Regions from separate parts of the Erwinia papayae genome, predicted to be linked through region 3. Evidence: predicted binding sites of a transcription regulator. Region 3 holds the regulator's gene; each other region holds the start of a gene.
The links. Region 3 encodes PurR, which represses purine synthesis genes. Its sites were predicted from a motif close to CANGCAAACGTTTGCNTG; they were not measured.

Region 1 (3,159 bases), 390 kb from region 3:
TAAAGAAAAATTATTGCCGCTAGGTGATGATGTTACTTTTGTGCCGGGGCATGGCCCTGTTTCCACTCTCGGGCGTGAGAGGATCTCTAATCCATTTTTGCAGTAAGAGGTGGCAATAAAAAAGCCTGCTAATCAGCAGGCTTTTTTATTGCTGGTTACCGCTCCTGTTAACGAGAGGGGTAACGTTTGAAAAACACCGTCAGGCTTTATTCAACCGGGCGCTTCCTTTCAACGATGACTGAAAAGGATATTACAGAACGGCGACAATCGCCTCACAAAGCGGGGCCATATTATCCGGCGTCATACCTGCTACGTTAACACGACCTGAATTCACCGCGTACACACCGTAATCTTCCCGCAGTCGCACGACCTGGTCTTTGGTTAATCCGCTGAATGAAAACATGCCGTTCTGATTAATAATAAAACTGAAGTCGCCTTTTGCGCCCTTCTCCTGGAGCGTATTTACAAACAGCTGGCGCATACGATGAATACGCTGGCGCATGTCAGTGAGTTCCTGTTCCCAGATAGCACGCAGAGCAGGATTGCTGAGAATGGTCGCTACCACTGCTGCACCATGAGCCGGAGGATTAGAGTAGTTGGCGCGAATAGTCGCTTTTACCTGACTGAAGGCGGTATCAGCAATGCTTGATTCGCTGGCGACAAGCGTGAATGCCCCGACACGCTCGTTGTACAGACCGAAATTTTTTGAGTAAGAGCTGGCGACAAGCAGCTCCTGATGGCTGGCGGCGAAAATGCGCAGGCCTTCTGCATCCTCTTCCAGACCGCGGGCAAAGCCCTGGTAAGCAAAATCAAATAAAGGCAACCAGCCTTTCTTCAAAGACATCTCGGCCAGCTGTGACCACTGCTGGGCATCAGGATCAATGCCGGTGGGGTTATGGCAGCAGCCATGAAACACCACAATATCACCGGCGGCGGCGGCTGAGAGGGCATTCAGCATGCCAGTGAAATCCAGCGAATGACTGGCTGCATCATAATACTGGTATTCGCAAACTTCCAGACCGGCAGATTCGAAGACATTTTTATGGTTTGGCCAGCTGGGATTACTGACCCAGATGCGTCTGGCACTGGTCTGTGTGGCAATAAAATCAGCGGCGACGCGCAAAGCTCCGGTGCCACCTGGTGTTTGTGCCGTGCGGGCGCGTTCAGATTCGATAAGCGGGCTTTCTGCACCAAACAATAAGGCCTGCGTGCAGCGGGCAAAATCGGCCAGACCGTCAATGCTCAGATAGTTTTTTGTGTTCTCGTTTTCCAGCAGATACTGTTCAGCTTTTTTCACGCTGGTCAGCACCGGTGTTTTGCCGGTTTCATCTTTGTAGACGCCAATACCAAGGTTAATTTTATTTGGGCGGTCATCGGCGCGGAAGAGGTCGGCTAAGCCAAGAATAGGATCTGCGGGGGCAGCTGCAATGCGTTCAAACATAGTCGAAGTCCGTTAACTTAAACTGAAGCGAAATGAGCACTCAGGTTACCGCCACGGCGCACAAATTGCCAACCGTTTGCGCTAAATAAAGGGATGCAAAAGCGGGGAGTAAATCAAAGAAAACAAAAACGGGGCCAGAGGCCCCGTTTGAAATCAGCTCAGGAGAGTGCTCCCGTCTGAAAACTTAGAACTGGTATACCAGACCTACAGCAACAGTGTCGCCGCTACCCAATCCCAAAGCATTGTTATCATTCAGCTGGTTGATAATGTAGTCAACATAGGTAGACATGTTTTTGTTGAAGTAGTAAGTAGCACCCACTTCAAAATATTTAACCAGGTCGACATCGCCAATTCCTTCAATATCTTTGCCTTTGGTCTGAACGTAAGCAACAGAAGGACGGAGCCCGAAATCGAATTGATATTGCGCAACCAGCTCAATATCCTGAGTTTTGTTAGCAAAACCAGGTGTTGCATCATTACTTGCGGTGCGCAAGTTGTTGTTAGAGATAGGCGTTGCATTACGTCCTTCAGCATATGAAGCTGCAAGGTATACGTTATTCGCATCATATTTGACGGCAGTTGCCCAAAACTCAGCCCGGTCACCTTTGCCATACACGGCTGTATTCTGAGTGTCAGTGCGATCCTGTGAGCTGTATGCACCGACAATACCTACCCCAATTGGTGAGGTGTAAGACGTAGATACAGCGTATCCGTCACCATTTTGTCTTTGCAGATCAGAACGAGTGTTTGCAGAAGACTCGTCGTTTTTCCCCTGATACTGCACAGCAAAGTCCCAGCCATCAACCATTCCAAAGAAATTGGTGTTACGATAAGTCAATACGCCAGTGGTACGTCCAGTCATAGTATCGGAGTTGCTGAAATCACCACCGAATTCTGGCAGCATATCAGTCCAGGCCAGCGCATCATAGCCCACAGCATAGTTGCGACCATAATCGATTGAACCATAATCTTTAAGTTTCAGGCCAGCAAAGCCAAGACGGGTTTTGTTACCGTTCTGTGCATCACTTCCTTCAGAGTTGTTAGCCTGGAAGTTATATTCCCATTGACCGTAACCGGTTAACTGATCGTTAATTTGGGTTTCACCTTTGAAGCCAAAACGAGCGTACGATTTATCTCCGTCACCTGAATAGCCATCACTATCTGAAAAATAGTGCAGACCCACAGCCTTGCCATAGAGATCCAGCTTGTTGCCATTTTTATTGTAAACTTCGGCGGCATTAGCTGCGCCTGCTGCTAACAGGGCAGGGATCACCAGTGCCAGAATGTTGCGCTTCATCATTTTTTATTACCCTCATTGGAGTTATTCGGACACCTGCCACTGCCGTCAATAATTCTTTACAGAACTCTGAAGCGAGTTTGGTGTCATTCTGTGTCTGCACGCATCTTTCCATTCGCTGAGCGGTTAATCTAGCCCGAAAATGCTACTAATACCCTATTCTGGTTTCTGGATGAAAAAATGTATTACAAAATGTAATTTTTAGGGAGCTTTGTGAACCAACTCATAATTTACAAAAATAAAAAAGGCCAGCGAAGCTGACCTTTAATATGTATATGAATTTCTTATATATAATGCAGATTATCAGAAACTGGCATTACGCGGCGTACGAGGGAAGGCGATAACATCTCTTACATTTTGTACGCCAGTGACATAGGCAATTAACCTTTCGAAACCTAAGCCGAAACCAGAATGAGGAACG
Region 2 (3,159 bases), on a different contig from region 3:
CCCCCTGATTGAGCGATTATGGCAACGCCAGCAGGAAGTTTACCTGCCTGTTCTTCATCCTTTCTCCGCCGGTCAGTTGCTGTTTATTCGTTACCAATCCACCACACCTCTGATACGTAACCGTCTGAATATTCCTGAGCCAGTGCTGGACATTCGTAACCTGGTCACACTGAATGAGCTGGATGTGGTGATGGTGCCTTTGGTGGCATTTGATACCCATGGACAGCGCCTGGGCATGGGCGGCGGCTTTTATGACCGGACCCTACAGAACTGGCAACAGCATGGCTTTCTGCCTGTCGGGCTGGCCCATGATTGTCAGCAGGTGGAGCAGCTACCGGTAGCAGAGTGGGATGTGCCTTTACCGGTGATGATTACCCCCTCAAAAATCTGGCACTGGTAAAAGAGCATAAAAAAGGGCGAACCTGCGTCGCCCTTTTACACTCTGAAGCCAGACTCAGTAAAGCAGTCGGGCGCGAATCGTTCCGGGAATAGATTTCATCAGCTGAAGTGCCGTATTCGCCACATCCTGCGGCGCATCAATATCAATGACCACATAGCCCATCGATGGGGTGGTTTGCAGATACTGTGCGGAGATGTTAATGCCCTGTCCGGCAAAAATATTGTTGATGGCAGTCAGCACGCCAGGGCGGTTCTCATGAATATGCAGCAGACGACTCTGGTCGCCGTGCATAGGTAATGAAACTTCCGGGAAGTTAACCGCTGACAGCGTTGAGCCGTTATCGGAATATTTTGCCAACTTACCGGCAACTTCAATACCTATATTTTCCTGAGCTTCCTGGGTGGACCCACCAATGTGCGGCGTCAGGATCACGTTATCAAATTCACACAGCGGTGAATTGAACGGGTCGCTGTTAGTCGCAGGCTCTTCAGGGAAAACGTCGATAGCCGCGCCGGCCAGGTGTTTATCAGCCAGCACTTTGCACAAGGCAGGAATATCGACCACCGTACCGCGCGAAGCGTTGATCAACAGTGAACCCGGCTTCATCATCGCCAGCTCCTGCGCTCCCATCATGTTCTGCGTCGAGAGGGTTTCCGGCACATGCAGGCTGACCACATCACTCATGTTTAACAGATCGGACAGATGCGTTACCTGAGTCGCATTGCCTAACGGCAATTTGTTCTCAATGTCATAAAAGTAAACATGCATCCCCAGGCTTTCCGCCAGCACACCAAGTTGCATACCAATATGACCATAGCCGATGATGCCCAGCTTTTTACCACGCGCCTCAAACGACCCTACCGCCAGTTTGTTCCACACGCCACGATGGGCTTTGGCATTGGCTGCCGGTACACCGCGCAGCATCAATAACAGCTCACCGATAACCAGTTCTGCTACCGATCGGGTATTGGAGAAAGGTGCGTTAAAAACCGGGATCCCGCGTTTCTCTGCCGCAGCAAGATCTACCTGGTTGGTGCCGATACAGAAACACCCCACCGCAACCAGCTTTTCTGCCGCCGCGAAAATCTCTTCGCTCAGATGAGTGCGCGAGCGGATACCGATAAAATGCGCGTCACGGATCGACTCTTTTAATGTTTCGCTATCCAGTGCGCCTTTATGAAATTCGATGTTGGTATAGCCAGATGCCCGCAGATTATCTACTGCGCTCTGGTGCACGCCCTCCACCAACAGGAATTTAATCTTGTCTTTCTCCAGTGATACTTTTGCCATTTCCCGATCCTATTTAGCAGACTTCAGATGTGGCTGATATAGTTAAGCCTTATGTCAAAATATCAAAATTTACGCCGCAGCAATACAAACGATTGCCTGCCAGACATCAGGTGAGAGCTTTGGGCCTGCAAAAATCGACAGATAATCAGGACGTGGCAAACATCCTTAGCAGGAACACCCTCCCGGACGTTATTTTGTGACATAAGTCACCAAATCTCAGCCACAAAAGAAAAGATGTTTTTTTGCAGAAATTAAGCGCTGTCAGGCCAGCAAGATCATTTTACAATGGTTTTCACGCCCGATGCTGTGCCAACCAGCGCAACATCTGCCCCACGAGCAGCGAACAGACCGACGGTCACCACGCCAGCAAGTGCGTTAATCGATTTTTCCAGCGCAACAGCATCCAGAATCTGCAAATTGTGTACATCAAGAATAATATTGCCGTTGTCGGTTACCACATGCTGACGATACTCTGGCAGCCCTCCCAGTTTCACCAGTTCTCGCGCAATATAGCTGCGGGCCATAGGAATAACTTCCACCGGCAGCGGAAATTTACCCAGAACGTCCACCTGTTTGGATTGATCAACAATACAGACAAATTTATCAGCCACCGCCGCGATGATTTTTTCACGGGTCAGCGCTGCGCCGCCGCCTTTGATCATCTGCATCTGACCATTAATTTCATCTGCGCCATCAACATAGACCGACAGTGCATCTACTTCGTTGAAATCAAAAACCTGAATCCCCAGGCTTTTCAGCTTAAGGGTTGACGCCTCTGAGCTGGAAACGGCCCCCTCAATCTGATGTCGCATGGTGGCAAGCGCATCAATAAAATGCGAGGCGGTTGACCCTGTTCCCACCCCAACCACGGTGCCGGGTTTAACATAGTCCAGCGCCGCCCAGCCAACGGCTTTTTTCAGTTCATCCTGCGTCATGATATTTTTACAATCCGTGCGGCTTTAGAGAGGCGACAGTATAAAGCAACCCCACCCCTGTCATGCAGCATTTGTTGACGCTTTGCGGTCGGGCCCACAAAGCGTTGCTCTGATAAGTTCATGTTGTACAGCCCAAAGTGAGTAATCTGTGGCATAGTGCTGGTTCCACACCTGAAAGAGAGTTGAAGCAACTAATGAAACGCCCGGATTATCGAACGCTTCAGGCGCTGGATGCAGTGATCCGTGAACGTGGTTTTGAACGTGCCGCACAAAAGCTGTGTATCACCCAGTCAGCCGTTTCTCAGCGTATCAAGCAGCTTGAAAATATGTTTGGCCAGCCGCTGCTGGTACGCACCGTTCCACCTCGTCCGACGGAACAGGGACAAAAGTTGCTGGCTTTACTGCATCAGGTTGAGCTACTGGAAGAAGAGTGGCTGGGGGATGAAAATGGCGGCACCACGCCCCTGCTGCTGTCACTGGCGGTCAACGCCGACAGTCTTGCTACCTGGTTACTGCCTGCGCTGAAAACGGTAC
Region 3 (3,159 bases):
GGGAAGGACGAGCTGTTATCAAAAAAATGCTTGCCACCCGACGTCAGTGCCAGCAGGTGGCCAACGGCTGGCGCGGTCAGATTAATATTGCCGTGGACTGCATTGTCAAACCAGCCAGAACCCGGCAGCTGGTGATTGATTTCTATCGACATTTTCCCGACATGGAACTGCATCTGTCAGCAGAAGTATTTAATGGTGTCTGGGATGCGCTGGCAGATGGGCGGGTGGATGTGGCGATTGGGGCAACTCAGGCTATTCCGGTTGGTGGACGTTTTGCTTTTCGCAGCATGGGAATGCTTGGCTGGCATTGCGTGGTAGAGGCCGGGCACCCCCTTGCTCAGCTTCAGGGGCCGGTCAGTGAGGAGAGCATACGTGCATGGCCTTCTCTCGGTCTGGAGGACACCTCCCGTTCTCTAACCAGAAGAACGACCTGGACCCTGGATAATCAGCGCCGGATGGTGGTGCCAGACTGGGAAAGCGGCATTGACTGTCTGTTATCCGGATTATGTGTGGGAATGGTGCCTGCGCATCTTTCGCGCCCCCTTATAAGCAGGGGAGCACTCAAAGTTTTGCAGCTGGAAACGGTTTTTCCTGACAGCCCCTGCTGTGTGAGTTGGTCAGAACAAACGGCCTCACCTGCGTTGAGCTGGCTACTGGATTATCTGGGAGATACCGACACCTTGAACAGCGAATGGCTTGCGGAAGAGATATAAACCCACCGGTCTGCCATGTCCGTTTTTACTGTTCAGGCGCTGCTCTGTACGTCAGAGCTGTGGCTGGTGAAGCGGCCGCCCCTGACATCAGAGGCGGTATAAGAATTATTGCCGGTGTTTCCTGAAAGGACCATCAGCCACCGAGCGACGTTCAATCAGTGTGGGGTGCACTTCAATTGTTTGTGGTTCTTCACGTTTGCTGGTTATACGATCCAGCAGCATAGCAAAAGCGGTTTCACCCAGCTGTTCCTTAGGCTGATGAATCGTGGTCAGTGAAGGAGCAAAAAAACGAGCGTTACGCACATTATCATACCCGATCACCGAAATATCCTGTGGGACACGCAGCCCCATTTCATCTGCTGCGCATATCGCTCCCATTGCCATAATGTCACCGCCACAGAACACTGCACTGGGGCGCTGTTTTTGTGAGAGGATTTGCTGCATAGCGTGGTAGCCGGATTCCGGCTCAAAATCACCCTGAACCAGCCACTCTTCCCGTAACGGAATATCCGCTTCAGCAAGGGCTTTAAGGAATCCAGCATGGCGTCCACCTCCGGTATTCCGTTCCATCTGACCGGGGATCACTCCGATGTCGCGGTGACCACGGTCGATCAGATAGCGGCCTGCCAGGTAGCCGCCTTCAAAGGCATTATCCAGTACGGTATCGGTAAAATCGCCGCGCGATTCGCCCCAGTCCATCACTACCATTGGAATATGACGACTCTCTTCCAGTAAGGTAATTAACGGCGCAGGATATTCAGAACACATGACCAACAGACCATCTACCCGCTTCTGCGCCATCATAGAGAGATAGGCCTGCTGTTTTTGCAGGTCATTATGGGCATTACCTAAAATCAGGGTATAGCCTTTCTCAAAGCAGCAATTTTCTACCGCCTCAATAATCTCAGCAAAGTAGGGCGCTTCGCTTGAGGTGGCTAACAGGCCTATGGTTTTAGTGTTATTCACCTTCAGGCTGCGGGCGACTGCACTGGGAGAGTAATGTAATTCTTTGATGGCACTCCACACGGCTTCTCGCGTTTCTTCAGCGACAAAGCGGGTTTTATTAATAACGTGGGAAACGGTGGTGGTTGATACGCCCGCACGTCTGGCCACATCTTTTATTGTTGCCATTAACTCGCTACTCCTGGATATCTCGTAACTTACTGATAATTAGTTTGTTAAACGATTGCTTCAAATACAAAAACCTGATGTCTGTTAACAAAGCTATACGGTGTCTTGCGGAGACATCAGAAAGGGAAAAGGTCTGTGCCAGAAAATGAATATGAACGATACGGTGACCTGAAGTAATGCGTAAGAATTCTAACAAGCCTGAGCAGAGAAAACGAGATTTTTACTGGCAACTATGGGAAAATCAATGACGCCATAAACGCTGTGGTTATCGAGGGTAACAGATGGATACCAATCTTAAATTTTCACTACTGACAACCATCGGCGCTTTACTGATGATTGTTGCATTCAGCTTCACCGCAGTGCTGCACTGAAAAAATAAGGCCGCTCCCCGGAACGGCCTTGAGAGTGAATCAGCGAATAGTTTTTGGCGTCATCATCCGGCGTGCACCAATATAGTGGCGTTGCCAGTAATCTTCGCTTAGTGCGCTGACCTGAATATCTTTGCCGGTTCGCGGCGACTGAATAAATTTACCATTACCCAGATAAACCCCAACATGATCGGCAGTACCGCGGCCATTTATACGAAAAAAAACCAGATCGCCTTTTTCGAGATCGTCACGTCTGATCGAAGCCGCATCGCGCAGATGGTACATCTCATTGGCCGTGCGTGGAATTTTGAATTTCACCAGATCTTTATAAGCGTACCAGACCAGACCGCTGCAATCGAAACCGGTTTTCGGCGATGTTCCGCCCCACTGATAAGGTTTACCCAGCTGGCCCATCAGTTTGTTCATCGCCGTTTCACGTGCTTTCTGGTAGCGGGCGCGGTGTGCTCTGCTGAGCTTCAGCGGGGCAACACTGTAAGCCATCTCATCCGGCTGCACTACCGTATTGCCGTGATGGCGCCCATATCGTCTTTTATACACCGGCAATGTTTCTTTAACTGATGCGGTTGTTACATTTACCCTGACGGTATTGCGTTTTTTTAGTTTGAATTTATTGACCGCAGTCAGACGGGATTTTTTGCTACTGACTTCTTTTACTTTGCTGGAACTGCTTTTCACCGGACGTCGCTTACGCCGTTCATCTTCTCGTGCCGTGGTGTTGCTGTCAGTTTTGTGGTGATTAGCATTAACAGGGGTATGGGGCGATGCGTGCGCCATATTGAAAAACAGCTGAGCTGTAGCCAGCATGATAAGCGTGATGAGTAAACGCATCGTTACCGTTAGCAGTTTATGCTCCCGCCGGGGCCGGAGCGTGGTTGAATTAGGATATCTTTCAGATTGACAGTCCGATTCTAATCGAACTTCCTGGT
Region 4 (3,159 bases), on a different contig from region 3:
CAGGCTTCTGGTGGCCGCTGACGGTGCAAACTCATGGCTGCGCAACAAGGCGGATATTCCGCTGACATTTCATGACTATGAACACCATGCGCTGGTGGCAAACATACGCACCCGACAGCCACATGGTGCGGTTGCACGTCAGGTTTTCCACGGTGAAGGCATTCTGGCTTTTCTGCCGCTCAGCGACCCGCATCTCTGTTCCATCGTCTGGTCACTGCCGCCTCAGGAAGCCGCGCGGCTTCAGTCAATGCCGGCAGAGGTATTCAACCAGCAACTGTCGGTGCTTTCCGATCTGCGTCTCGGTTTGTGTACGCTGGAAAGTGAGCGGGAAACCTTTCCCCTGATGGCACGCTTTGCCCGCAGTTTCGCCACTCATCGTCTGGCGCTGGTGGGTGATGCCGCACATACCATTCACCCACTGGCAGGGCAGGGAGTGAATCTTGGTTTTATGGATGCAGCAGAACTGGTTGGTGAACTGAAACGTCTGCATCAGCAGGGCAAAGACATTGGTCAGCACCTTTATCTGCGTCGGTATGAGCGTCGCCGCAAATACAGCGCGGCGATGATGCTGGCTGGAATGCAGGGCTTCCGCGAGCTGTTTGATGGCAACCATCCGGCAAAGAAACTGCTTCGTGACGTTGGACTCAGCCTGGCCGACAAACTTCCGGGGGTGAAACCTCGTTTGCTGAAGCAGGCGATGGGGCTTAACGACCTGCCGGAATGGCTGCATTAATCTTCATTGCTCCAGCATTTATGCCCATCCTGCAACCAGCGGAAATGAACGGAAAATATTTCACTGTTCCGTTCATTCCTTTTCTCCAGCGATGACATGGGCTAATGGCCTGACCGGCAATCACCATCTTACCGTCAACGTTAACTACCTTCCTCTGCTGCCCGCCGGTTTGCCTGCCAGGAGGCAATAACCGCATTATCCAGACGGTATAATCTCCCCCTCATCTCGCCGTTATTCTTATCTGACAACATCATCAGCATCTGCCTGTTGAAGGCCTGAATAACGTGATGCCCTGTTTTGGTACATCATTTGAAAAATTCTAATTTCACCACCCTGTTCGCATTATATTTCCTCATGCAAAGATGATTTTATCGCGCTGTCATTTTAGCTGTCAGATACCTTTTCACTACTTTTAAACTGCAATAAGACTACTAAATCAGAATTTAAAAATGTGATTATTTATATTTTAAGTTAAAAACTCCGATTAATTATCTTTCCCTTCTGTTGCACCATAATGATTCGACCCTGTTTAACTTATGGTTAATCACCGTATTCGATGGTAACTTCAGTCCCAGGGTAACGTTTGCGCCGCGCCAGCCGTGCAGGCGTCAATAATCAGAACAGGAATCGATATGACTCAGCAGACTCCCTTGTTTGAACAACACCAGGTTGCAGGCGCACGTATGGTGGACTTTCATGGCTGGATGATGCCACTGCACTATGGCTCACAGATCGATGAACACCACGCGGTACGCACTGATGCCGGGATGTTTGACGTCTCGCACATGACCATCGTCGATTTGCATGGGCCGCGTACCCGCGACTTTCTGCGTTACCTTCTTGCCAACGATGTTGCCAAACTGACCCAACCGGGTAAGGCCCTCTACACCGCCATGCTCAATGCTTCCGCTGGCGTCATTGACGATCTGATTGTTTACTTTATCAACGAAGAATTTTTTCGCCTGGTGGTCAACTCAGCTACCCGTGAGAAGGATCTGGCGTGGATTAGTGAACATGCTGAACCTTATGGCGTTCAGATTCACGAGCGGGACGATCTGTCGCTGATTGCCGTGCAGGGGCCGAATGCCCAGGCTAAAGCACAAAGCCTGTTTGACGAGACACAATGTCAGGCCGTGGCCGGAATGAAACCTTTCTTTGGTGTAGAGACCGGCGACCTGTTTATTGCTACCACGGGATATACCGGTGAAGCGGGTTATGAAATTGCCCTGCCAAACCAGCAGGCGGCTGAATTCTGGCAAAAGCTGGTGGCGGCAGGCGTGAAACCTGCCGGGCTCGGAGCGCGCGACACGTTGCGCCTTGAAGCCGGGATGAATCTGTACGGTCAGGAGATGGATGAAGGGGTTTCTCCGCTGGCTGCCAATATGGGCTGGACGGTGGCATGGCAGCCACAGGAGCGTGACTTTATCGGCCGTGAAGCGCTTACCGCGCAGCGTGAAAAAGGCACTGAACAACTGGTCGGTCTGATGATGACTGAAAAAGGCGTACTGCGGAATGAACTGCCGGTGCGCTTCACCGATGCGCAGGGCAATCTTCAGCAAGGCGTCATTACCAGTGGCTCTTTCTCGCCAACCCTGGGGTACAGCATTGCGCTGGCTCGCGTTCCGGCGGGTATTGGCGAAACCGCCATTGTACAGATCCGCAACCGTGAAATGCCCGTTCGCGTAACCAAACCAATTTTCGTGCGTGCCGGTAAACCGGTCGTATAACAGACTTGCAAGCCAGGCCATGCGCTGTCAGAGCGTATGCCTTTAAATAATAACGTTCAGGAGAGTGGGCGATGAGCAATGTGCCAGGTGAATTGAAATATCGTGACAGCCACGAATGGGTGCGTAAAGAAGCAGACGGGACCTACACCGTGGGGATCACGGAACACGCACAGGAACTGTTGGGCGACATGGTGTTCGTCGACCTGCCTGACGTGGGCAGCAGTTGGAGCCAGGGCGATGACTGCGCAGTGGCAGAATCAGTGAAAGCTGCGTCAGATATTTACGCCCCGATTAGCGGTGAAGTGGTGGCGGTAAACGACGTGCTGGACGGAGAACCGGAACGGGTCAACAGCGCGCCTTATGAAGACGGCTGGCTGTTCCGTATTAAAGCCAGCGATGAATCCGAACTGGATTCACTGCTGGATGCGGATGCCTATAAAGCCAGCATTGACGAATAACCCGTAATCAGGATTTGTTAGCAATGACCCAGACTCTCAGCCAGTTAGAACACACCGGTGCGTTTACTGAGCGCCATATCGGCCCCTCTTCGCAGCAGCAGGAGGCGATGTTAAATGCTATCGGTGCCCATTCTCTTTCCGGGCTAATCGCCTCGATTGTGCCGGCGGATATTCAACTGCCAGGCCCACCGGCGATTGGTGACGCCCTGACTGAACATCAGGCGCTGGCAGAGTTGAAGGC

Region 1: a site for PurR is predicted at 1,507-1,524, ahead of AC3RPL_RS12375 (amino acid aminotransferase). Genes of this name have one in related genera too.
Region 2: a site for PurR is predicted at 1,772-1,789, ahead of serA (phosphoglycerate dehydrogenase). Genes of this name have one in related genera too.
Region 4: a site for PurR is predicted at 1,306-1,323, ahead of gcvT (glycine cleavage system aminomethyltransferase GcvT). Genes of this name have one in related genera too.

What each region holds. Positions count from the first base shown of each region.
Region 1 is NZ_JBZCHT010000009.1:1,592,279-1,595,437, reverse strand. Features, by position in the region: gene AC3RPL_RS12380 (MBL fold metallo-hydrolase) at 1-106, shown strand, start outside; gene AC3RPL_RS12375 (amino acid aminotransferase) at 251-1,441, opposite strand; gene ompF (porin OmpF) at 1,626-2,741, opposite strand; gene asnS (asparagine--tRNA ligase) at 3,042-3,159, opposite strand, start outside.
Region 2 is NZ_JBZCHT010000002.1:294,729-297,887, forward strand. Features, by position in the region: gene AC3RPL_RS01355 (5-formyltetrahydrofolate cyclo-ligase) at 1-400, shown strand, start outside; gene serA (phosphoglycerate dehydrogenase) at 455-1,690, opposite strand; gene rpiA (ribose-5-phosphate isomerase RpiA) at 1,966-2,625, opposite strand; gene AC3RPL_RS01370 (LysR family transcriptional regulator ArgP) at 2,820-3,159, shown strand, end outside.
Region 3 is NZ_JBZCHT010000009.1:1,202,745-1,205,903, reverse strand. Features, by position in the region: gene punR (DNA-binding transcriptional activator PunR) at 1-713, shown strand, start outside; gene purR (HTH-type transcriptional repressor PurR) at 819-1,844, opposite strand; gene cydH (cytochrome bd-I oxidase subunit CydH) at 2,126-2,215, shown strand; gene AC3RPL_RS10530 (C40 family peptidase) at 2,255-3,061, opposite strand.
Region 4 is NZ_JBZCHT010000002.1:286,952-290,110, reverse strand. Features, by position in the region: gene ubiI (FAD-dependent 2-octaprenylphenol hydroxylase) at 1-733, shown strand, start outside; gene gcvT (glycine cleavage system aminomethyltransferase GcvT) at 1,366-2,460, shown strand; gene gcvH (glycine cleavage system protein GcvH) at 2,532-2,918, shown strand; gene gcvP (aminomethyl-transferring glycine dehydrogenase) at 2,942-3,159, shown strand, end outside.